DNA from 3 places in the Solibacillus sp. FSL K6-1554 genome. Region 3 is predicted to be linked to each of the others. Evidence: riboswitches for the same ligand, from Rfam matches in the RefSeq annotation. Region 3 holds a riboswitch; each other region holds the start of a gene.
The links. A riboswitch is a leader RNA that binds a small molecule or an ion and turns the genes downstream of it on or off. The one in region 3 is predicted to bind cobalamin.
Positions count from the first base shown of each region.

Region 1 (7,397 bases), 380 kb from region 3:
AATGCCATTCAATTCGTCTTTCTTTATTTGATGCTGATCTCTGAATTTAGCATCGAGTTCATACGGTTTCTCGTTATGCTTCATTGCAATAAAATCATCGAGCAGACGCAAATCCATAAACTTTTTCTTTGTTCCGCGCAGTATTAAAAACTTCTCAAACAACACACTTTGCACGCTTCGCATACAATGCCTCCATCCTATTTTTTCTACTATGATTCTTATCCATTCGACTAAAATTGATTGATCACCTTCTAAACGGATAAACGTTTCTATTTATCCTTATGCATACTTAGTACCTATTAGAAAAAAGTGTCGATTGTTTTAAGCACATTATTATCTCAATAAAACAAATCGCGATATAATTCTGAAACTTTTTCCCGACTTATCCGTAAATTAGGTAATAAATTCTAAAGGAGGGAATGATGGTGCTCATTGGATTTTACAGTGCTCTAATAATTTTCACTTTATTATTCATCATTGCAGCTTTCTTTTTTATACGGCAGTTCGTAAATAAGAAATCCTCCCCCTATAACATGAATACGTTTATGCTTGGTGTGCTAACGCTGTTCATGCTGATTGTAACGGGTATTTATGGATATGATTTTTATCATCTACAAGCGGGTAATCAGAAATTTGCGGAGGGGATTTGTGAAATCAACTTTGTAAACGGTCATGGGAGAAGTATTGATACGACTGAAGTAAAGATTGAAGATAATCTTTATAACATAAAGTCCGGTACTTACAAAGATCTACCTGATGGGCGTTATAATTGTGAACTTTCGTATTTACCGATTTCAAAAATTGTGACACAGATCGATATTCAGTCAAAAGGAGAGGAAGGAAACTAATATGGTTGATTTAGATTTTTTAATTCAGTACGGATTCATATTATTAGTGATTTCAATTACGACACTTGTCTTGTCTATGTATTTCCGGAAAAAGCCGAAAGTGGATAAAGGATTTAAGTTTGCCTATCATGGCCTATCATATCGCCGTAAATTTTTACGCACGATTTATTCAATCCCGTTTTGTATTTTTCCGTTAGCGATCATTTATTATTTTGAAAGGTTTTCCGCTAACTTTATATTTGTTACGCTGTTGCTCGTAATCGTATTTGTTTTTCAAATGTCATACAATTACATAAAGTGGAAAAAAGAAGATTAAAAGCCTGTGTTCATCCGAAAGCAGGCTTTTTTTCATTATTTCACTCCACTCGAACCAAAGCCCTTATCACCGCGCTCCGTAACCGACAGCTCGTCTGTTTCATCAATGAAAACTTGCGGAACATATTGAATGACTAGCTGGGCGATGCGCATTCCTTTCTCAATCGTAAAAGGTTCTTTCCCGTGATTGATTAAAATCACGCCGATTTCACCGCGATAGCCAGCATCGATCGTACCTGGACTATTTAACACCGTAATCCCATGTTTGAGTGCCAATCCACTACGTGGGCGTACTTGCGCTTCTGTTCCCTCCGGCAGTTCGATTTGAAGACCGGTTTTAATTAATGCGTATTCACCAGGCAATAAAACTTTTTCTTCAACCGCACTTAAATCCATCCCTGCATCCCCTTCCCGTGCCTGTTTCGGCAATACAGCATTCGGGTGGGTTTTCTTAATTTTTAATTGAATCGACATATTCAACCAACTTTCTCATTTATAAAATCTATTTACATTCAGTTATAACAAAACCATATTTTTTCTTTATTTTCAATAGGGAGTTTTCTAGAATTCTTAATGGATTTATGTTATCTTTCTTTAGGCTCTTTACTTTTATGTTGTTAAAGCTTATACTCAATTCAACTATATATTGTGTTTTTTTATCACGGTACTACTAAATGTAGTTTAAAAGGGAAGTTTGGTGTGAATCCAACGCTGTCCCCGCAACTGTAAATGCTGACTGAAGACGAATAGACCACTGTGCAATGCATGGGAAGGTATGTCTGACGGATGAAGCAAAGCCAGGAGACCTGCCGCGTTAAAACTACGTACATTTCTTCGGGGAATAGGAAATGGAGGCGCTCTTTTACTCGTTTCCATTTCAAGCTATCCTGTTTTCCGGGATAGCTTTTTTTGTTTTTTCTGCATGTTCCCCCATGACATGTGCACCACAATTACTAGTAATATTTAAATAGCGAGGGGTTCTATTATGAAACTTTATACGAAAACAATTTGTCCAAAATGCCTATGGGTAAAATCGGAGCTCAATGCTGCCAACTTGGAGGTCGAGGTTATTAATATTGACCATGATGAGAGCGCAAAACAAATAGTACTCGATGCAGGTTTTTTGTCTGTGCCGTTATTTGAAATCAACGGTGAATTTATCGCAGAGCCGACGTCAATTATCGATCGCATTTCTGAAATGACCGCATGATCATATTTGCTTCACGAACTGGTAATGTACGATCCATTGTGCAAAAACTCGGCTTGCCCGCAAAGGATCTGACGGAAGTAGAGAAAATGGATGAACCGTATCTTCTATTTACGTATACGGATGGATTAGGCTCTGTTCCCCCTATCGTCGACCAGTTCATGACTGCGAACTTTGATCTATGCAAAGGAATTATCGTAAGCGGAAACCGTAATTTTGGTCATGCTTTTTTCGGCCGTGCAGGTGACCTTTTAGCTGCACAATACGGAATTCCGTTAATCGAAAAAGTGGAAATGCGAGGAACTCCGGCGAATTATGAAGCGATTACAGATTACTACTACTCCATTTGGAAAGAGGCATCGATATGAAACAATATTTAAAATTAAATAACGATATTCTAAACCGTTACCGTGCTACCGGTGACTTGGATCTGGCGAAAGACAAAGAAGCAACACGCCGCTATTTCCTGGAAGACGTGAATGTCCGTTTACGCTACTTTATCGATATCGAGGAAAAAGTGCGTTATTTAGTCGATGAAGGCTATTACGAAAAAGAGTTTTTGGAATTGTACTCGATGGACTTTATTAAACAAATGTACAAAAAAGCCTATTCCTACAAGTTCCGGTTTCCTTCATTCATGAGTGCTTCGAAGTTCTACGAAAGCTATGCGATGAAAAGCCGGGACGGAAAAGAAATTCTGGAAAAGTATGAAGACCGAATCGTCATTATCGCCCTGTATTTAGCACAAGGCGATGAAGCATTGGCTGAAAAGGCCATCGAAGCGGTAATGACTGCCTACCAGCCGGCAACCCCAACTGCCCTAAACAGCGGAAAAAAAGCGCGCGGTGAGCTAGTCTCATGTTTTAAACTGACGATGGACGATACGATGAATTCAATCGCTGAGAATATCGGCTATTGTCTTGAACTTTCCCGCTTAGGCGGCGGTGTCGGGGTAAACTTGACCGATCTGCGTCCGTTGGGTGATCCGATTAAAGGGATCTTAAATCGTGCGAGCGGGGTTATGCCTGTTGCGAAACTGCTGGAAAATTCGTTCTCGTATTCGAATCAGCTTGGTCAACGAAATGGTTCCGGAGTGGTCTATCTAAATGTTTTCCACGGCGATATCGAGGCATTTATTTCGTCTAAAAAACCAAATGCAGACGATAAAATCCGACTTGCTACGTTATCTACAGGGATTATTCTTCCCGATATTTTCTTTGAATTAATGCGCCGCGATAAAGATATCGTATTGTTTAGTTCTTATGATATTTTCAAAGAATACGGCAAACGCATGTCGGAAATTTCGATTACGGAAATGTACTACGAATTTTTGGATAATCCAAACATCCGTAAACTGAAACGTTTAAACGCCCGTAAATTGTATACGGAAATTAAAAAGGCGCAATTTGAATCGGGTTACCCGTTCGAAATATTCGATGATAATGTCAATAACACCCACCCATTAAAGGAAATCGGGCGTGTGAAGATGTCGAATCTATGCACCGAAATTCTTCAGTATCAACAAACAAGCGTTGTTACCGATCAAAACGAGCCGAATGAATACGGCCTCGATGTTTCTTGCAATTTAGGATCGATCGACATTCACGAAGCAACGAAAGTTCAGGATTTCGGACAGCTTGTCGATACGGCAATGCGTCTTTTAACGAATGTTTCTACGATGACCGATATCGTCAACGTTCCTTCTGTGTCCAAAGCCAACAAAGTGATGCACTCTGTCGGATTGGGTGTTATGAACTTGCATGGGCACCTTGTACAAAGCGGAATCCGTTATGGTTCCAAAGAGTCGATCGAATTTATCGATGCGTTTATGGAATCACTGAACTATCACTCGTTAAAAGCATCAATGGAAATCGCGAAGCAAAAGAACGAAACGTTTTATCGATTTGAGGAAAGTGATTATGCGAGCGGGGTTTATTTTGAATCTTACGTAAATAAAGAAGAAAAAGAACTTACACCTGAAGTGATTAAAGCACTTGGGGGTACACCGATTATTACTCGGAATATGTGGGAACAGCTAAAGTCTGACGTACTGAAGCATGGTTTGTTCCACTCATACAGACTTGCGATTGCTCCAACTGGCTCTATTTCCTACATCCGCAGCTGTACGGCTTCCATCTCCCCTGTTACAGAACGCGTGGAAGTTCGTGATTATGCGGACAGTCGAACAATTTATCCGATGCCATTTTTAACGAATGATAACCAGGAACTTTATACCGAAGCCTATGAAGTAAACCCGTATGAACTGATCGACCTTTACGCAGCCGCGCAAAAGCATGTCGACCAGGGGATTTCCATGACACTATACGTGACGGACCAGTGGAACACAGAACAATTGGCAAAAGCTTATATTTATGCGTGGACGAAAGGCATTAAAACCGTTTATTACGTACGCCAGCGTTTACTTACAATTGAGGAGTGTGTCGCATGTCAAATTTAACGTATAAAGCGGTCAACTGGAATACCCCGACGAGTGAACTCGCTCGTATTTTTTGGGACCAGCAATGGAAACAAATATGGTTCCCCGAAGAAATTGCAGTCAGTAAAGACGTCAAACAATGGAAGGAATTCGAGCACCAGGATACATACAAAAAAGTGTTCGGCGGCCTGACTTTGCTTGATACGGTACAAACGAACATTGGCATGAATGAAATTGCCAAGTACACACCTGATTTCCAAGAGAAAGCGGTGTTAACCGTATTCGGATCTTTTGAAGCAATCCATGCAAAGTCTTATTCATATATTTTTACAACACTATGTACAAACACTGAAATCGACGAAGTTTTCGAATGGGTGCAAAAAAATGAGTTTCTTCAATATAAAGCAAACCGCATTGGCGAAGTATACACCGCTATAAAAGAAGATGACCCGGAAAGCTTATGGAAAGCAATGTTCGCTTCAGTTATGCTGGAAAGCTTCTTATTCTATTCCGGCTTCTTCTATCCTCTTTATTTAGGAGGACAAGGTGTACTGCGAAATAGTGCGGAAGTGATTAGCTTAATCTTGCGTGACGAATCAATTCACGGAGTAGCGGTGGGCTTTTTCGCTCAGAACATTTTCAAAACGTTCACAGCGGAAAAACAGCAGGAGCTTACTTTGTGGGGCTATGAATATTTACTCGATTTATATCAAAATGAAATGAAGTATACCGATGATTTATATGCAGAAACAGGGCTTTCTCCCGAAGTGAAAAAATACGTACGCTACAATGCTAATAAAGCGCTTATGAACTTGGGGCTCGATACGATGTTCCCAGACGAGGAAGTCAACCCGGTTGTCATGAACGGAATTTCCAATACTGGGTCAACGTATGATTTTTTCAGCCAAAAAGGATCAACGTATGCCGTTGCTAAAGTAGCTCCGATTACGGATGATACGTTTAAATTCTAAAAAAGAAACGCTATACCTAAAATTCGGTATAGCGTTTCTTCTTATTTAATATTGCTTTGTAATTGTTGGATGTCCCCTTCTACCGAAAAACAAGCAGCACCATTCAGTAAATAATCCCACAACTGGTTGTATGGCTGTTTATGAATCCCTGCAAACAAACAGGCGATGGCGACACCGTGAGAAACAACAGCGATTCTCCTATACGGTAACTGTGATAAATACTCGTGAAATGCAAGCATTCGTTTTGTTACCTCTTCAAAAGATTCCTGTGTCGTATTGACAAATAAATGTGGTGAATTCATATAACAATGATATTGTTCATCCTGTTGAAGGTCATTTATGTAGCTGCCTTGCCAATGCCCTAAGTGTATTTCACGCAAATTTTTGCTCTTATGAACAGTGCGGTTTGGAAACATGAGGTGTGCTGTTTGCAGCGCCCGATTCAAGTCACTGGAAAATACGATCTGCGGGTTCCATTTCACGGACATTGCCTGCTCTATTCCTTCTGTCGTCAGATCCGAATTAAGCCATCCTTGCAGCCGCCCTTCTCTATTCCAGACTGTTTCACCATGACGGTAGTAGTTAATGATTTTTGACATAATTCGTTATCTCATCCTTGCATTTAGTCCAGATTTCTTCACTTTTGACAGCGATTCGAAACCATACGCCGTCCAAGCCGACATAGTTTTTTGTATGGCGCAATACGATTCCTCGTTTTAATAAATACTCAAAAAATTTATCCGAATTATACTGTTCCGGTAATTGAAACAATAAGAAATTCGCTGCACTGTTAGATACTTTACAACCAATTAATTTTAAGTCCTTCACCATCTGACTTCGTAATTTACTGCTCTTTTCACGAGATTCCTTCACAAAATCCTTGTCATGTAAACAGAGACAGCCGATTTCATTTGCAATCGCGCTCACATTCCAATGCGGCAAGTAATGACGGAGTTTTCCTGCCTGTTGACCGATGACATAACCGAGACGAACCCCTGCCAGTGCATACATTTTTGTCATGGATCGTACGACAAATAAATTGGAATAGCTGTTTACCAATGAAACAATGCTCTCCGATTCATCGGTCCAGTCCATAAACGCTTCATCGACTACAAAATTGCAGTGGGGATACTTTTTAATCAACTGTTCAATCCAATGTTTTTTCAATAATACGCCTGTAGGATTATTCGGATTGCAAATATAGCAGGCATGGACATCTTTCAGCTGTTTTTCCAATATTTCCTCATTAAATCGATATGTTTCAATATCGTCAGCTAAAATAGAATGAATGACACAATTCTGCTGTTTTAGTGTTCTCGCATACTCCGAAAATGTTGGCTGTAACAAAGCAATCTCCTGTCCATTGAAAAGCTGTGCCAAAGCCATTAAGCCCTCTGCCGCACCGTTTGTGACGACAACTTGATCGGCTGCTACTTGGTGAACAGCTGCCGCTTGCGAACGAAATGGTTCTGCTTGTTCATCCGGGTAGCCAGTAATTTTTTCTAACAGGTTTAGCCACTGTTGCTTTACTTGCTTCGGTACCCCCAGATAATTGACATTTTCGCTCACATCGATGACTTGATCCGGCATTTTTAAATTCATCGCTTTATATAAGGCTG
Region 1 covers NZ_JBBOSS010000001.1:1,632,912-1,640,308, reverse strand. The annotation lists gene MHB58_RS07920 (alpha/beta hydrolase fold domain-containing protein) at 1-183, opposite strand, end outside; gene MHB58_RS07915 (hypothetical protein) at 423-848, shown strand; gene MHB58_RS07910 (hypothetical protein) at 850-1,164, shown strand; gene dut (dUTP diphosphatase) at 1,200-1,637, opposite strand; cobalamin riboswitch at 1,809-1,991, shown strand; gene MHB58_RS07900 (glutaredoxin family protein) at 2,149-2,373, shown strand; gene MHB58_RS07895 (ribonucleotide reductase stimulatory protein) at 2,412-2,738, shown strand; gene nrdE (class 1b ribonucleoside-diphosphate reductase subunit alpha) at 2,735-4,828, shown strand; gene nrdF (class 1b ribonucleoside-diphosphate reductase subunit beta) at 4,816-5,778, shown strand; gene MHB58_RS07880 (histidine phosphatase family protein) at 5,820-6,377, opposite strand; gene MHB58_RS07875 (pyridoxal phosphate-dependent aminotransferase) at 6,361-7,397, opposite strand, start outside.
Region 1: it holds a riboswitch for cobalamin, as region 3 does, so the genes downstream of both, MHB58_RS07900 (glutaredoxin family protein) here and MHB58_RS05980 (hypothetical protein) in region 3, are expected to answer to the same signal.

Region 2 (7,397 bases), 360 kb from region 3:
TTCCCAATTGCATAAATCCCGCCTTCTTGTAGTTGAGTCGCCTTTTGCATCGAAATAATCGCACGAGTTGTTCCAAGTTTTTTTGCTTCGATCGATACATCTTCATCTGCGATATAACAATGTAAATCCCCGCCATGTTTTTGGAATCGTTTGCGCCCTGAACCACTTTCAATCATCTGAACATCAGCTACAACATGACGTCCTGCTAAGATGGACTGAATGCCCGCTTCAATCGCATCATCCGTAAAAATCATGCTGCGTCCCAATTCGAAGTCTGCAGAAGCATGGATAACGCGGCGAACGACAAGCCATTGTTCGTCTGTAAAAGAATGTTCGCCCATTTCTTCTTTAATGATCGCAAAACTGTAATCATAAATTTTGTCCGGGTCTACTGTTAGTGGTACGAAGTCTGTATTAAAATTCATATTTGCCATTATTATTTGCCTCCTAATTTTTCAAACACTTTCTCGAATGAAGTGCATAAGTTTTCATATTGTATTTTTGGTCTTTTAATTAAGATGACTGGAATACCAATTTCAAGAGCCGCATCCATCTTTTCGTCTACTGAACCGACTTTCCCGCTTTCCTTTGTAATAATAAGTGTTGTGCTGAATTGTTCGTAAAGCGCTTTATTCAGTTCTTTTGAAAACGGGCCTTGGATTGCGATAATATCACGCTGCTTCACCCCAAGGTCATGGCATTTCTCCATATTCTCTTTATTTGGCAGCATCCGGCAGACAAGACGAATATTTTCGTTATGTAATAATTGTTCCGTAAAAACGGCAAGCGTTTTACTGCCTGTCGTCAGCATAATTGTTCCTGAATGTGCGGATGCAGCAATTGCCGCTTCTGTATACGTTTCCACTTCCGTAACAAGCGGATGTACATAACTTTGCTGCGGACGTTCATATCGAATATAAGGAATACCCGTTAAATTTGCAGCGGCCATCGCTGTTTTGGAAGCCTCTTCCGCATATGGATGACTGGCATCGATAACCGTTGTTACCCGCCGTTCTTCAATTAGTTCCTTCATTTGCTGTTCTGTTAAACGACCGACATGGTACGGAACATTCGCTTCCTGTAGACTCGCTGCAGCAGATTCCGTCACGACAGTCGCCACCAATTCTTGTCCCGCTTGCATTAATTGAACCGCCAGCTCTCTTGCATCACTTGTTCCAGCTAAAAATAAAATCATCATTTCACCTAATCTCCACAAGGGGCCTCTTCCACTTTAATTTTGCATGACATATCAACATAATTGAAATTCAGGATTTTTTTTACACGTTTAAAATATTTGAAAAAACGTTCATTCGGATGTCCATTTTCTTTATAGTCCGCAACGATTTCTGTTAGTAAAGGAATCAATTTTTCGGGATCGATCCCTTCAAGGACAGGTTGTGCTGCATGTGCTGTTCGTCCAACTGGTTTGGAACCGATAAACAAATCAAACTTTTTCTTGCGGTAAACAATGCCGATATCATCAAAAACCGCGCGATAACATGCCATTCCGCAACCGTTAAAACCGACATGTAGTTCTTTCGGCATTTTAATGCCACCAAGTGTTTCCATAATCTCTTCAGCATATGGAATGGATTCGGCTTTTTCGCCGTAACAGAAATCACACGCCTTGACGATTACTACGTCGCCGACAGGTTGAACAAGTAAACCCGTTTTTTCTACCGTTTCTACGATTCTTTGAGGTGAATCAGTTGGTACCTTCAATAAGAGACGGTGATCAGGCGTATACTCCATCGTACCCCGTTCTCCTACAACCTCTGCCATTGTAATCATTTGTGCAGGTGTAATCATTTTATTGGCAACACCTGGTGATACAGCAAACTCAAATATGGATTCCACTTCTTGCTGCACTAAAAAAGGATTTTCTTCAACTTTTACTGCTGACGTTTCTTTATGTACGAGCGCTAATGCTTCATTTGCAAGCTGTAATGCGGTTGTTTTAATTGCTGCTGGTTCAACTATTTTTTTCTCTATAGCTTCAATTTTTTCATACCCGGTCTTTGCTTCACCCGTTTCCTGATCCAACGCCCAAGGTTCCGCTTCTTTTTTCAAACGTTGGTGCGGTTTTAATAGTTGCTTTTCTTCTCCTAACGTATATTTACGCTGATAACCACGCGGTGTAATGATTTTATTATCGTAGTAAAATGTTGAGGAATTCCCCACGACGACCGTTGTCAGCATTCCGATATCATGTTCGAGCATTTCTTCTAGTGTTGTTAACACAATGTCCTGCGTATCCCGATAGGCAGCTTTTACTAATCCGACAGGTGTATCAGGTGAACGATACTTAAGCAATATTCGTTGCGCTTCCACAATTTGTCTTGTCCGTCTGCCGGATTTAGGATTGTAAAACGCAACGACAAAGTCTGCCATTGCCGCTGCCTCAATCCGTTTTCCGATGACCGTCCATGGTGTTAAATGGTCACTTAAACTAATTGTGCACGAATCATGCATAACAGGAGCGCCAAGTAAACTTGCACAGGAGTTAATCGCTGATATACCCGGAACGACTTCTACTTCAATCCCTTCTTTTGCAGTCCATCCCTTTTCAATTAATACTTCATATACGAGGCCCGCCATTCCGTAAACACCTGCATCACCACTGGAAATAACAGCAACTATATGGCCGGCTTCAGCCTGTTTTACAGCTTCTTGCGCACGTGAAACTTCTTCAGTCATTCCCGTACTGACAATGGTTTTCGCCGTCACTAAGTGCTCAATCAGTTCAACATACGTTTTGTAGCCCATAATGTGATCGCTTTGCTGTAGTGCATCGACTGCACGTTTTGTTATATGTTCCCGATCTCCAGGTCCGAACCCTACAACAAAGATCTTTCCTTTTTGCATGTAAACACCCTCCCTATTAGTAAAATACATCTCGTACCAAATAGGACGTGATGATAATTTTTCTTATGTGGATTTCATCAAAAACTAGTATTGGTTATCCACTAAAATAAAAAAAGCCCGCACCTCTCGTTAGAAAGAGGTACGGGCATGTGAAATTAATACTAAAAAAGTATAGAAAAACACAAAAACAATTACTTGTTTCGCCTATACTTCTCCCTCCGAAAAGTAAGTATCGTTTAAATAAGCAGGTTTCCTGGCTTAAGCTTCCTTTTACTTTCACTTCTTCCCATCTTTACGACAGTGATTCATTGTGATTTCATCAGCTATTACAGTAGCGGGGGCTGCATTAGTCTTTCACTAATTTCCCTTTTACCTTACAAAATTCTGTAAGCACTTATTTAAATTGCAAATTATTAAATTATTATAAAAATAACATAGTCTATTAAAAAATGATAGAACAATTATTATGATATCTGTTTTTTTCAGTGAAGATAAAGCATTGTTCCTTCATTATTTTTGTCCTTTGCACATTAATTCCCTATCCTAATTAACAAAGGTTGTTTATTTTCTGTTTTTCATTTTATTTATTTAATGACCCTGTTTCATTTAGTTTTTTTATATCAGTTACAGCATTTTCTATAGATGCCACAGCGATAATTTCTATATTAAGCTGCTCATCTTTTTTTACTCTCTTCGCCTCTTCTTCATTTTCTACAGGTAGAATTATATGAGAAAAACCGCTTTGTTCGGCAATCATAGTTTTCGCTTTTATTGAACCGATCTCCTTCACATTTCCTTTGCTATCAATCGCTCCTGTTACGGCAATCGGAAGATTATTGTTAACGTCACCATTTTCGATAAGAGCGCTTAATACAGTGGCAAGTCCTGCACTGTCACCTTCTATATCTTCTCTTTCTAAAAATTGATTAATAGCAAAAGCGTTTTCTGGTAAATAAGCAAGGACATTTTCCTTCATCGTCTCAAAATGTTTCTCCATAGGACGTACATAACTTAGTAATTCTTCGTTTTTCGAACGGTACCGGATTTTATTCGTGACAACTTCCGAATCCAAAACTTTTTTATAAGTTGAAGATTCCATAGTATGAATTAAGTAGTTCAAGTCCGTTATATATGGGATCTCAATCACTTCCACTGCCAGTACATTGATTCCTGAGTCTTCCACTATTTCAAAAGGCTCGTTATATGACATAAGAAAATAAGTATATTTTTCATAATCAATCAGTCGGCTTTCAAAGACAGCTAATAGGGCTAGTATATAAAAAATCCCTAAAAAAGCTGCTTTCAACTTCTTCTGGTTCCGGTAAACAAAGAATCCGAAAATTGAAATACCCAGGCCCACTATAATAAAAATAATAAATTGATAACCGTTAATCTTATCAAAATAATATGCGAGTAAGCCTGTTATGTATAAAATGAATGGCAGTATCATTAAAAAAATACGTCTCAATTTTTCAACTCCTTACTAAACAAAAGTTGGATTTCCAAAAATAATCCAATCGGCTGTTTTTGTACATTTGGTTGATTTTAATAAATGTCTTAATAATGCTGCCTCAAATTTTTTCACATTCCATTCATACCGGTATTTCTTATGCCAATCCTCTACTTCTATGTAATGCAATCCTTTTAGCCACGTTAACAATTGCTCATCCGTCAGTCCCTTATCCAGTAATGCATCAATGACCGGTAACATGCGTACTTCTTCCTCATCGATTAAAGCATATTCAGTATGAAGACAGCTTTTTAAACTTTGTAATGCACTACATAATAATTTGGAATCCTTCATCAACGGATGTCTAATTGCTTCTGTTAATAAATCACTTCCATGTGCAACCGCATGTGCCCAGCCCTTTGTATTGACGAATCCTCGGTAATCCTTCTCAAGAAATAAATAATGAATACTACGGTGAATAGCCTCAACAACAAGTTCTTCAGGCAAACTTCTATTTTCACGATCTTTCCCTAAAATAAGGGTGATAACGAGTGCCGAAAACGATCTTGTAAATACATCATCAGAAGGATTGCTCTGTGTAATATTTAAATAAAGGTGCTCATCATCCGAACATGTTTTTAATATTAAAACTAATTGTTCTTCAGTAAATTGCTCATTCAGAATTAATTCGCAAAATCCCCGATAAATTAAGTTATCACGTAAATAGCCATCCGTATTTCCAATATTTTTTAGCATGAACTGGATTAATTCGTTAAAATCAATTAAATCCAGATTAATCGACTTTTTTACAATTCCTTCTAATTGTTCTTTCATCATATTTTATTGCTCCATTTCAAAAAGCTTCTTTAATGGATCAGGAATTTTCGCAACTCTTTTCTTTTCTAAATTGAAAAAGCATCCTGATTGTTTTCCGATGCAATGGATATGCTTTTCCGTTGTAATTTCCAGTTCCATTTCCCAACTAGATTGCCCGATTTTCACCATCCAGCACCGACCGACTGGTTGATCGAAAATTGTTAAAGGGGCTTTATATTCAATCTCTGTTTTCATCAAGATCGGGGATATTTGCACAGCCATCATCTCTGCTAATGGATAATGCTCATTTAAAAATGCCATACGTAAATCCTCAAACCAGCGTACATACACAATATTACTTACAATGCCCATCGCATCGATATCATAGGCGTTAATCTGAATCGGTTGTTCTGCCAATAATGTTTTCACAATATTTGTCCCCCTTAATTTTTCTCTTCATAACGAACCATTGACCAAAAACCGATATCCTCAAATCCAATCCGCTTATAAATGCGTCCGGCAGCCGGATTATCATAAAACAGACAGATTGATTTCCCTTCAGCGAGCAGGTCACGGCAAAGTTTTAACATACAATGTGTCGCATATCCTTTTTTCCCGTATCCCGGTCTCGTTCCGACGCCTACAATCATCGCGGACTGAGAATTTTCCGCTGTTGTTGATGCTGAAGAGACCATCACACCCTGTTCGTCACGAATAATATAAGTACGCCCCGTTTTAAATTTTTCCGCGCGCTCTCTTCCTTCAACACTAAATGTACCCGTTGAAAATTCCGGAATCGATCTGAGCATGTCAATATTTTCTTCGTATTCACTTGGCTGTAAATACGTCACATTTGAAAAATCCAAATCAGATGTGGGAACGGTCAATTCTGTACATTTTGCATAATACGTTTCGCTGTCCCGACGAATACCGCGGTCAATCCATTTCTTTAATGGAGCGACTAAATGCTGAAGCCCCGAAATTTCTATCCGACCTCGATTTTTGTTAATGATTTTGGCAAATCCCTCGGTATCATAATTTCCTTCACTGTACGGGATATAGTTTTGATCATAGCGCAGTAAAATCGCTTTTAGCTGATCACCTTCAAATTGCCCCCATAAATCCTGGATATCCGATTCCATCCCATACGCTTCAATATCACCGATGATAAATAAATTTTCTGCCGGCTTTTTATGTACAAGTGCCAATGTAGTTTCAAGGTCTTCGTTTGTTAACTTTCGAATCATTATATTTGCCTCCTATATAGTACGTTTACGAGCTTTTACGATAAAGGTTGTTGGAAAGTTGCTTGCTTTATGTAGAGAATAATATTTTTCGGAATACGGAATTTCTTCACCTTTTGCATGTACCGGAATATCACTTTCAATAATTTCTACAAGTTCAAAGCCTGCTTTTAAAAGTGCATTTATAAATGTCGCCATTTTATATTTCGGTATTTGCATTGGCGCATCTTCCCCTTTAAATGTCGTTGTTTCGATATGTCCTTCACGCTGGTAGGAATCCGTTAAACTAAACTGATGATCACGGCATTTGATTTGATTATAGAAAGGGTGTTCCCAGCTGAAAATAAATTCGCCTCCTTCTTTTAAGTAGCTGTAAACTAACTTAAACGTTGCCGGAAGATCACTTGACCAGCCAATCGCATAAATGGAATACACTAAATCAAAATAATTCTTCGGCAGACCGATTTCTTCTTCCATTGGAGCCGTAAATAAGCTTACCTCAATGCCGTATAACGTTTTCTGTGCCAGGTCCATTTGGGCACTCGAAAAATCAACACCCCAAAGCTCCTTTGCACCATTCTTATTCATATATAAAAGAGAATGACCGCTCCCAAATCCAACTTCCAGCACTGTTTTGCCGGCAACACTTCCGATTAAATTAAGTTCCTCTTCGGTTTGTGCTAATGGTCCATAGCTTGGCAACGCATCTCCTCCAGCAAAATGCTTTGCTACAATATCCCAGCTTTTTTTATTATTTTCGATAATTGTATTCAAAAAAGTCATTCCTTTCTGTAACGATGATGATTCCATACTGTATCTCCCAATTAAACCACTTTATTCCATATGTTACAATCCGACAATTTTTCTAATTTGTTTTAGTTGCGGTGCGAGCTATCCTATGTGATTTAGTGTTTATCGATGATAATTGGTTATTATAAAAACACCATATTATAAAAACGTTACCAATTGAACTGTAAATTACCTATTTCTGATGTGGTATGAAACTTTTTTACCTGTGCATT
Region 2 covers NZ_JBBOSS010000001.1:1,608,397-1,615,793, reverse strand. The annotation lists gene MHB58_RS07780 (precorrin-8X methylmutase) at 1-434, opposite strand, end outside; gene cobK (precorrin-6A reductase) at 437-1,195, opposite strand; gene cobJ (precorrin-3B C(17)-methyltransferase) at 1,204-2,865, opposite strand; cobalamin riboswitch at 3,092-3,278, opposite strand; gene MHB58_RS07765 (S16 family serine protease) at 3,446-4,333, opposite strand; gene MHB58_RS07760 (DUF2785 domain-containing protein) at 4,349-5,152, opposite strand; gene MHB58_RS07755 (acyl-CoA thioesterase) at 5,156-5,560, opposite strand; gene MHB58_RS07750 (GNAT family N-acetyltransferase) at 5,575-6,378, opposite strand; gene MHB58_RS07745 (class I SAM-dependent methyltransferase) at 6,391-7,185, opposite strand.
Region 2: it holds a riboswitch for cobalamin, as region 3 does, so the genes downstream of both, cobJ (precorrin-3B C(17)-methyltransferase) here and MHB58_RS05980 (hypothetical protein) in region 3, are expected to answer to the same signal.

Region 3 (7,397 bases):
TGTAAATTAGCAATATTCAAAAGGAGGTATCAGTTGATGAAAAAAATATTTCAGCTCGTCATTTTGTTAGCGTTATTCTTTTCATTGCCTATTCAAAGTTTCGCATCGATCAATGGTGCGGTTACAACACATTTAGGGAAAAGTAATGCAGCAGTGACGATTCGTGACGCAGAGAGCGGGAAAATCGTCTATTCCCAAAACGGGGACAAACTGATGCGACCGGCTTCCAATATGAAATTAGTTTCCGGTGCTGCAGCATTGTCGATTTTAGGCGAGGACTATCGTTTTAAAACAAATTTATATATCGATGGAATTATTGTCAACGATACATTAAATGGAAATGTTTACATAAAAGGCAGTGGCGATCCGACATTAAAAAAAGATGACTTTTTAGAGTTTGCAAAAGAATTGAAGCGCATTGGCATTCGTACAATCAATGGTCATTTAATCGGTGATGATACAGCATTTTCCGGCAGTACATTGCCACCGGGTGTTCTAAAGTCGGATGAGACGTATTACTTCGGTGCGCGTACTGCTGCGATTACGATGTCACAAAACAATGACTTTGATGCGAGTACGGTCATTATTACTGCAAAGCCTGGTAAAGTTGGAGCAAAACCGACCTATTCGATTGAACCGAATTTAAGCGGTATGGTCATTTCCAACCAAGCAAAAACAGTTAGTAAAGGAAGTCGTAATACAATAACAATCGAGCGTGCCTACAATACAAACCGTATTATCATTTCCGGAAACCTGCCACAAGGGAGCAGTAAGAAGGAATGGGTAACATTGCAGGACCCGTCGAAAAACACAATGCAGGCAATTAAGCAGACGCTGCAAGGGACAGGTTTAAAATTTGTGAAGAGTTCGAAAGTGGAATTAGGAAAAGTTCCGCAAAAGGCAACATTGCTTTACACGAATGAATCACGCACGTTGGCAGCCATTTTTCCGGCATTTATGAAGCTGAGCAACAACAGTATTGCCGATATTCTTGTAAAGGCAATGGGTAAGCAGCAGCTAGGTGAAGGCAGTACGAACAAAGGTGCCACGTTACTGAAAAAATACAGTGCTTCATTGGATATTCCTGTGAACAACTGGCGTTTTGCAGATGGTTCTGGATTGTCCAATTCAAACCGTGTAACGTCAAACGGACTTTCGCAGCTATTGTACAAAGTTCAAAAAGAATCTTATTTCGGTACATTTTTTGATTCGTTGCCAGTCGCCGGCAATAAAGATCGCATGGTCGGCGGTACATTAAAAAGCCGTTTAACAAACAGTGCTTTGCAAAATAGAATTTATGCAAAAACAGGCTATATCCCGAATGTATATACATTATCAGGTTATATGAAAGGCCAAAGCGGAAAACAATATATCTTCTCGATCCTACTGGAAAATAAATCAAGTGGAAATGTATATATTGACCGTACAATGGCAGCGCTTGTAAAAAACTTATAGAGGGGCAAGACAGATGGAGAAATTACTTTTAACAGGATTTGAACCGTTTTTATCAAATCCGATCAACCCTACAATGGAAGTGGTACAGGCACTGAACGGAAAATCAATCGGTCAGTATGAAATTGTTGGCCATGTATTGTCTGTCGATTTTGCAAAAGCACCGGAACAGTTTTTGGCACTGGTCGAAGAAGTGAAGCCGACGATTATTGTTTCATTAGGCTTAGCGGCGGGCATTACGAAAATTTCTCCGGAACGTGTTGCATTGAATGTAAAAGATGGGGAAAAGGACAATGCAGGGAATGCATTTGAGGATGCACCGATCAAAGGAGATGGGGATGTTGCGTATTTGTCGACATTGCCGATACGTAAAATTGTCAACCGTTTAAATTCTGCAGGTTATCCGACAGCAATATCCAATTCTGCCGGAACATATTTATGTAATAATATAATGTATGAAGGTTTGTACTACGCTGCAAAGAATGAAGCAATCCGAGCTGCAGGATTTATTCATATACCTGCATCATTCGAGCTGGCGATCGAGCACGGCCGGATTCCGGGCTGGTCAATGCGTGATTTAACAGCGGCCATTGAACTGGCACTCGATGTATGTGTAGGTAAGAATGCTGGATAAGGCATTTAAATTAATCGGAAAATAATAAGACAAAAAAATCAGCCGTGTTGCGGCTGATTTTTGTTTTTAAAAGATTGGAAAGTAATTTACGGAGCAGGTAGCATTACAAAAAAATGTGTTCTGAAAAACCGTCTAAATTACAAACCGACTAACTTCATTAATTTTTTATAACGTCTATCCCCAAGCAGCTTCTGAATTTTTTTTAAAACTTCTTTTGGAACGCCGGTAAGAGCCCAGCTGATATTGGCATGCTTCAGAATTTTTTGCAGCTTCTGAACTTCTTCTATGCTCAATTCAAGTCCCTGCTGTTTGGCGAAATCCTGCAGTTGCCTGTCATTCATTCCTTTTAAGTTATCAAGCCATTGTAGCATTTGAATTATCTTCATCCTTTCAAGTTTATCCCGCATTAACGGGTAATAATTTATCTGCCTCGAAAGCGTAGCGGCAGAGCCAAGACTCCCGCCTCTAAACCTAATCAGATCGAAAAGGATAGGTGGGAGGTCAACTACCCGTAAAAGCCCGATTGGTTAAACTAACTTTCAGTGGGGGATGAAAAAAATCCCCACTGATTGAAGTTCAACCTTAATCCCTTTACATAAACAAAAAACTGCATTATACTAACTTGATGTAAATCGTAATGATTTTGAATTAGAAAGAAGCGAACGAAATGAAAAAACCATTGATAGAATTGAAGGATGTTTCCTTTCAATATGAATACACACAAGCATTGAAAAATATTTCACTACGTGTCAATGAAGGCGATTTTTTAGCATTAATTGGGCAAAACGGCTCCGGTAAATCGACACTTTTGAAATTGATTTTAGGACTGTTAAAGCCTATGTCAGGGGAAATTAAATTATTTGGCGAACAAGCAAGCCATTTTAAACACCGCGAATGGATTGGCTATGTTTCTCAAAAATCCAATGCCTTTAACTCGGGGTTTCCTGCAACGGTCGAAGAAGTCGTGAAGAGTGGTTTATCGCAAAAGGTAGGGCTGTTTAAACGCTATCCAAAAGATGCGGATATTTTAGTGAAAAGTGCTTTAAAAGATGTCGGCATGGATAAATTTCTAAAACGGAATATTGGACAGCTTTCCGGCGGGCAGCAGCAGCGTGTGTTCATTGCACGTGCTTTAGTATCCGATCCGAAGCTTCTTATTTTGGATGAACCGACAGTCGGAATTGACCGAGAAAATGTGCAGGCATTCTATGATATGCTCGCACATTTAAATAAGCATCACAATATGACGATGATTTTAGTTACACATGATGTGGACACGGTTTCGGATCGTGTCAGTCATGTAGCGTGCTTAAATCAGTCGATTCATTTCCACGGGTACAAAAATGATTTTGATACGATTTCGGAAGAACAGATTGCTAGCTGGAACGGCCACTCTGTTCGAAAGATTCACTAAGAGGAGCAGGCCGTTATGATAGAAGCAATATTAAACTATGAATTTTTGCAAAATGCCTTTTTCTCAGGGCTTGTTATTGGAGTAATTGCACCATTGCTTGGTGTATTTATCGTAGTAAGACGTTTATCGCTAATTGCGGATGCACTGTCGCATGTAACACTGGCGGGGATTGCCGGGAGCCTGTACTTGAGCCAATCGTTTGCAGCGCTGGCTTTGCTGAACCCGATTTATTTAGGGATTATCGCATCTGTAAGTGGTTCGATCTTAATTGAACGATTACGCCGACTATATAAACATTATGAAGAACTTGCGATACCAATTATTATGTCGGGCGGAATCGGTGTGAGTGCCATTTTAATATCACTTGCAAGCGGATTTAATACCGATTTAATGAGCTATTTATTTGGCTCTGTATCGGCTGTATCACGTCAGGATCTATATGTTGTGCTGGCAATTGCAGTCGTAGTTGTATTATTTTTAGTTTTATTTTTTAAAGAGCTTTTCGTATTGTCATTCGATGAGGAATATGCGAAAGCGAGCGGTTTACCTGCGAAATGGATTCATTTATTGTTCATGATCGTTGTCGCACTCGTTATCGCAGCAAGTATGCGTATTGTCGGGATTTTGCTTGTTTCAAGCTTAATGACATTGCCGGTAGCTGCAGCGATGCGTTTAGCTCGCGGTTTTAAAGAGGCGATTATTTTAGCGATTGTATTTGGAGAGCTGGCAGTAGTAATCGGACTCATTTCTGCATTTTACCTGAACTTGGCACCGGGTGGAACAATTGTTGTCACATCTATTTTGATCTTGCTATTAGTAATTTTAATCAAAAAGCTTGTTTTGAAATTCACAATTAAATCGGAAGGGGAAGAGATACTGTGAATGCAGCGCGCGCGTGGGAAATATTAAAGGATAATGGCTATAAAAAGACGGATAAACGAGAGTTGATTTTGGGTATGTTTGCAGCTACAGACAAATATTTGACTGCCCGTGATTTGTTATCAGTATTGAAAAAAGATTTCCCTGGGATGAGTTTCGATACAATTTACCGTAACCTCGCTACTTTCGTGGAGCTTGATATTCTAGAAGAAACAGAATTAAACGGTGAGCGTAACTTCCGTATGCATTGTGAGTCGGATCATCATCACCACCATTTTATTTGCCGTGATTGCGGGAATGTAAAGGAACTGTCTGTTTGCCCGATGGAAATGCTCGGTGAAAAGCTGCCGGGTTATGCTGTAGAAGCACACAAATTTGAGATTTATGGCAAATGTCCGGATTGTTTGTAAATTTCCATTGCATATTTCTGTTAATATGCTAAAGTGATTAAGACAAATTGAATAAATTTGCAGGAAAAAGATGCATTATGCATAAATGGGAATTCGGTGTAAATCCGAAGCTATTTCCGTAACTGTAAGCGTTGATGAAAATAAGTGTGAGACCACTGCTAATATAGCGGGAAGGTACTTATGAGTAAAGTGAAACGCAGAGCCAGGAGACCAATCTTTTTCTTATCGTAACATCCCTCTTCGGAATTAAAGAGAATGTACGGCAGTCACTGATCGAATGAGCATCCTTTTGCAGCACTCTTTTTTGATTTTTGAAGCCATCCATTTTCTTGGGTGGCTTTTTTTCGTACACTCGTAATTTCGTGAGGCACTACTTGAAGTGAGGAGAATTTTATGAAAAAGGATATCCGTTTTTCCTGTTATCCGTTTATGAGGGAAAAATCATGCTGCGTCGACTATGAAATCCGCACCGATTCTTTAACAACGCGAATCGGTACAGTCTTTCCGACGTTAGTTGATGATGCTTCCGGTCAGCTCGTTTTGGAAGATTTGAGGAGAATCCAACCGTTAGCTTATCATGTCAATGGTTCGGTAAGAGGTAAATTAGCCATTACATTTGAGGATTTGCAATGGCTAAGCGATCGATACGATTTTTATGTAAGTGAAGTTGGAGAAGCGATTCAGCAGTTTGTACTGCCACAAGGAATCGAAAGTGCAGCAAGACTGCATATTTGCCGCAGTGAGGCGAAAAAGTCTTACAGGGCATTACATAAAGTGAGCGAGGAAAGAGAAGTGGATGAAATTTTGTTTGATTTTCTCGGGCTGCTTGCCAATGTGTTTTTTGTCATGGCGGTCTATATGAATCAGCAGCATCAACAAGAGGAAATTCCATTTATCTCAAAATCTTATCCGACGAAAAAGAAAAAAGGGGTTACAACAAATGAAATTTAAGAACAAATGGATCGTTGCTTTAGCGGCAACATTCTTATTAGCAGCATGCGGATCAAATGATGAAAAGTCTGAAAATGATGTGAAAAAAGAAGAGCAGGCCGGTTCGAAAAGTGAAGGTGTACCGTATACAGTTGTTGATGATCGTGGTGTTGAAGTAACATTCGATGAAGTACCGGAAACGATTATTTCCCTGCAGCCTAGCAATACAGAAATTTTGTTTGAGCTGGGTGTCGGTGAACAAATTATCGGGGCAACAGAATATGATACATATCCGGAAGCCGCACAAAAAATTGAACGTGTGTCGACTTCTACTGTCATCGATGCAGAGCGAATTCTGGAATTGGATCCGGATGTCGTAGTTGCCTATACAATTGGGGAGGAAGCACAAATTGCCCAATTGGAAGATGCAGGTTTGAAAGTATTTGTAATTGCTTCGGCTGCGACATTTGATGATGTTTATACGGATATTATCCAACTGTCCGAAGTAATGGATGTAAAAGAAAAAGGCGAAGAAATTGTAGCCGACATTAAAGCACAAATCAAAACAGTACAAGAAAAAACAGCGACAATTGATACGAAGAAAAAAGCATATTATGAAGTTTCGCCAGCTCCGGATCTTTGGACTACCGGCAGCAGTACGTTCCAGCAGGAAATAATGGATCACGCCAATGTTGAAAATATTTTTGCTGATCAGACGAGCTGGATTAGTGTGACGGAAGAAGATGTCATTACTCGTAATCCTGAAATTATTATTACACCGGCAACCTATATGGAAAATGCAGTTGACGAGATTCTAGGACGCACAGGTTGGGATAAAATACAGGCAGTTTCAGAAAAGGCAGTTTATCTGGTCGATGGAGATATTATGTCCCGTCCTGGACCGCGTATTGGTGAAGCCGTTGAAATTATGGCACAATCAGTATACCCGGAACTATTTAAATAAGTATAGAATAGAAGGACATGCCTAAGTTTAGGCATGTCTTTTTCAATTAACTTCATTCAGCGGATATCGCTGAATGAAATTAATTGGCTTCCGGCGGATGTCACGACTTCGGCGATGAATTCTTTGCGCTTCAGCGCAAAGCCGAATACGGACGCAATTACGCCTCGGCGTAATTGATAAATATAAGGGGGGATACGATTGATTTTTATAACCGGTGGTGTGCGCAGCGGCAAAAGTGCTTTTGCAGAAAAATTTGCTAGGCAGTTAGGTGAAGAAAAGACGCTCTACTATGTCGCGACAGGTGTATCCTTTGATGAGGAAATGGAAAAACGAATTATCCGCCATCAGCAAGACCGCGAAAATCAGAACGCCCATTGGAACACAGTGGAAATGCAAGCACAGATTCCTGTTACGATCGAGCAGCTTTCAAATAATGATGTTGTGCTTTTTGAATGTGTGACAACATGGCTTTCGAATGTACTGTATACATATGAACAAAAAAATGAAAATAGCGAGTACATCGATAATTGTATCGAATCACTGCAAAAGCAATTGCTAACATGGCGGAAGCAAGGTGCTACAATAATAGTTGTATCAAATGAAGTGCTGGATGAACTGCCATCACAGTATGATGAGGTAAATTTGTATCGCAAATTATTAGGTGAGCTTCATCAATGGATTGTCCAAAATAGTGATGAAGCATATGAAGTACAA
Region 3 covers NZ_JBBOSS010000001.1:1,249,423-1,256,819, forward strand. The annotation lists gene dacB (D-alanyl-D-alanine carboxypeptidase/D-alanyl-D-alanine endopeptidase) at 37-1,455, shown strand; gene MHB58_RS05955 (pyroglutamyl-peptidase I) at 1,469-2,086, shown strand; gene MHB58_RS05960 (hypothetical protein) at 2,224-2,457, opposite strand; gene MHB58_RS05965 (metal ABC transporter ATP-binding protein) at 2,754-3,500, shown strand; gene MHB58_RS05970 (metal ABC transporter permease) at 3,516-4,382, shown strand; gene MHB58_RS05975 (Fur family transcriptional regulator) at 4,379-4,789, shown strand; cobalamin riboswitch at 4,841-5,022, shown strand; gene MHB58_RS05980 (hypothetical protein) at 5,183-5,740, shown strand; gene MHB58_RS05985 (ABC transporter substrate-binding protein) at 5,730-6,683, shown strand; gene MHB58_RS05990 (bifunctional adenosylcobinamide kinase/adenosylcobinamide-phosphate guanylyltransferase) at 6,882-7,397, shown strand, end outside.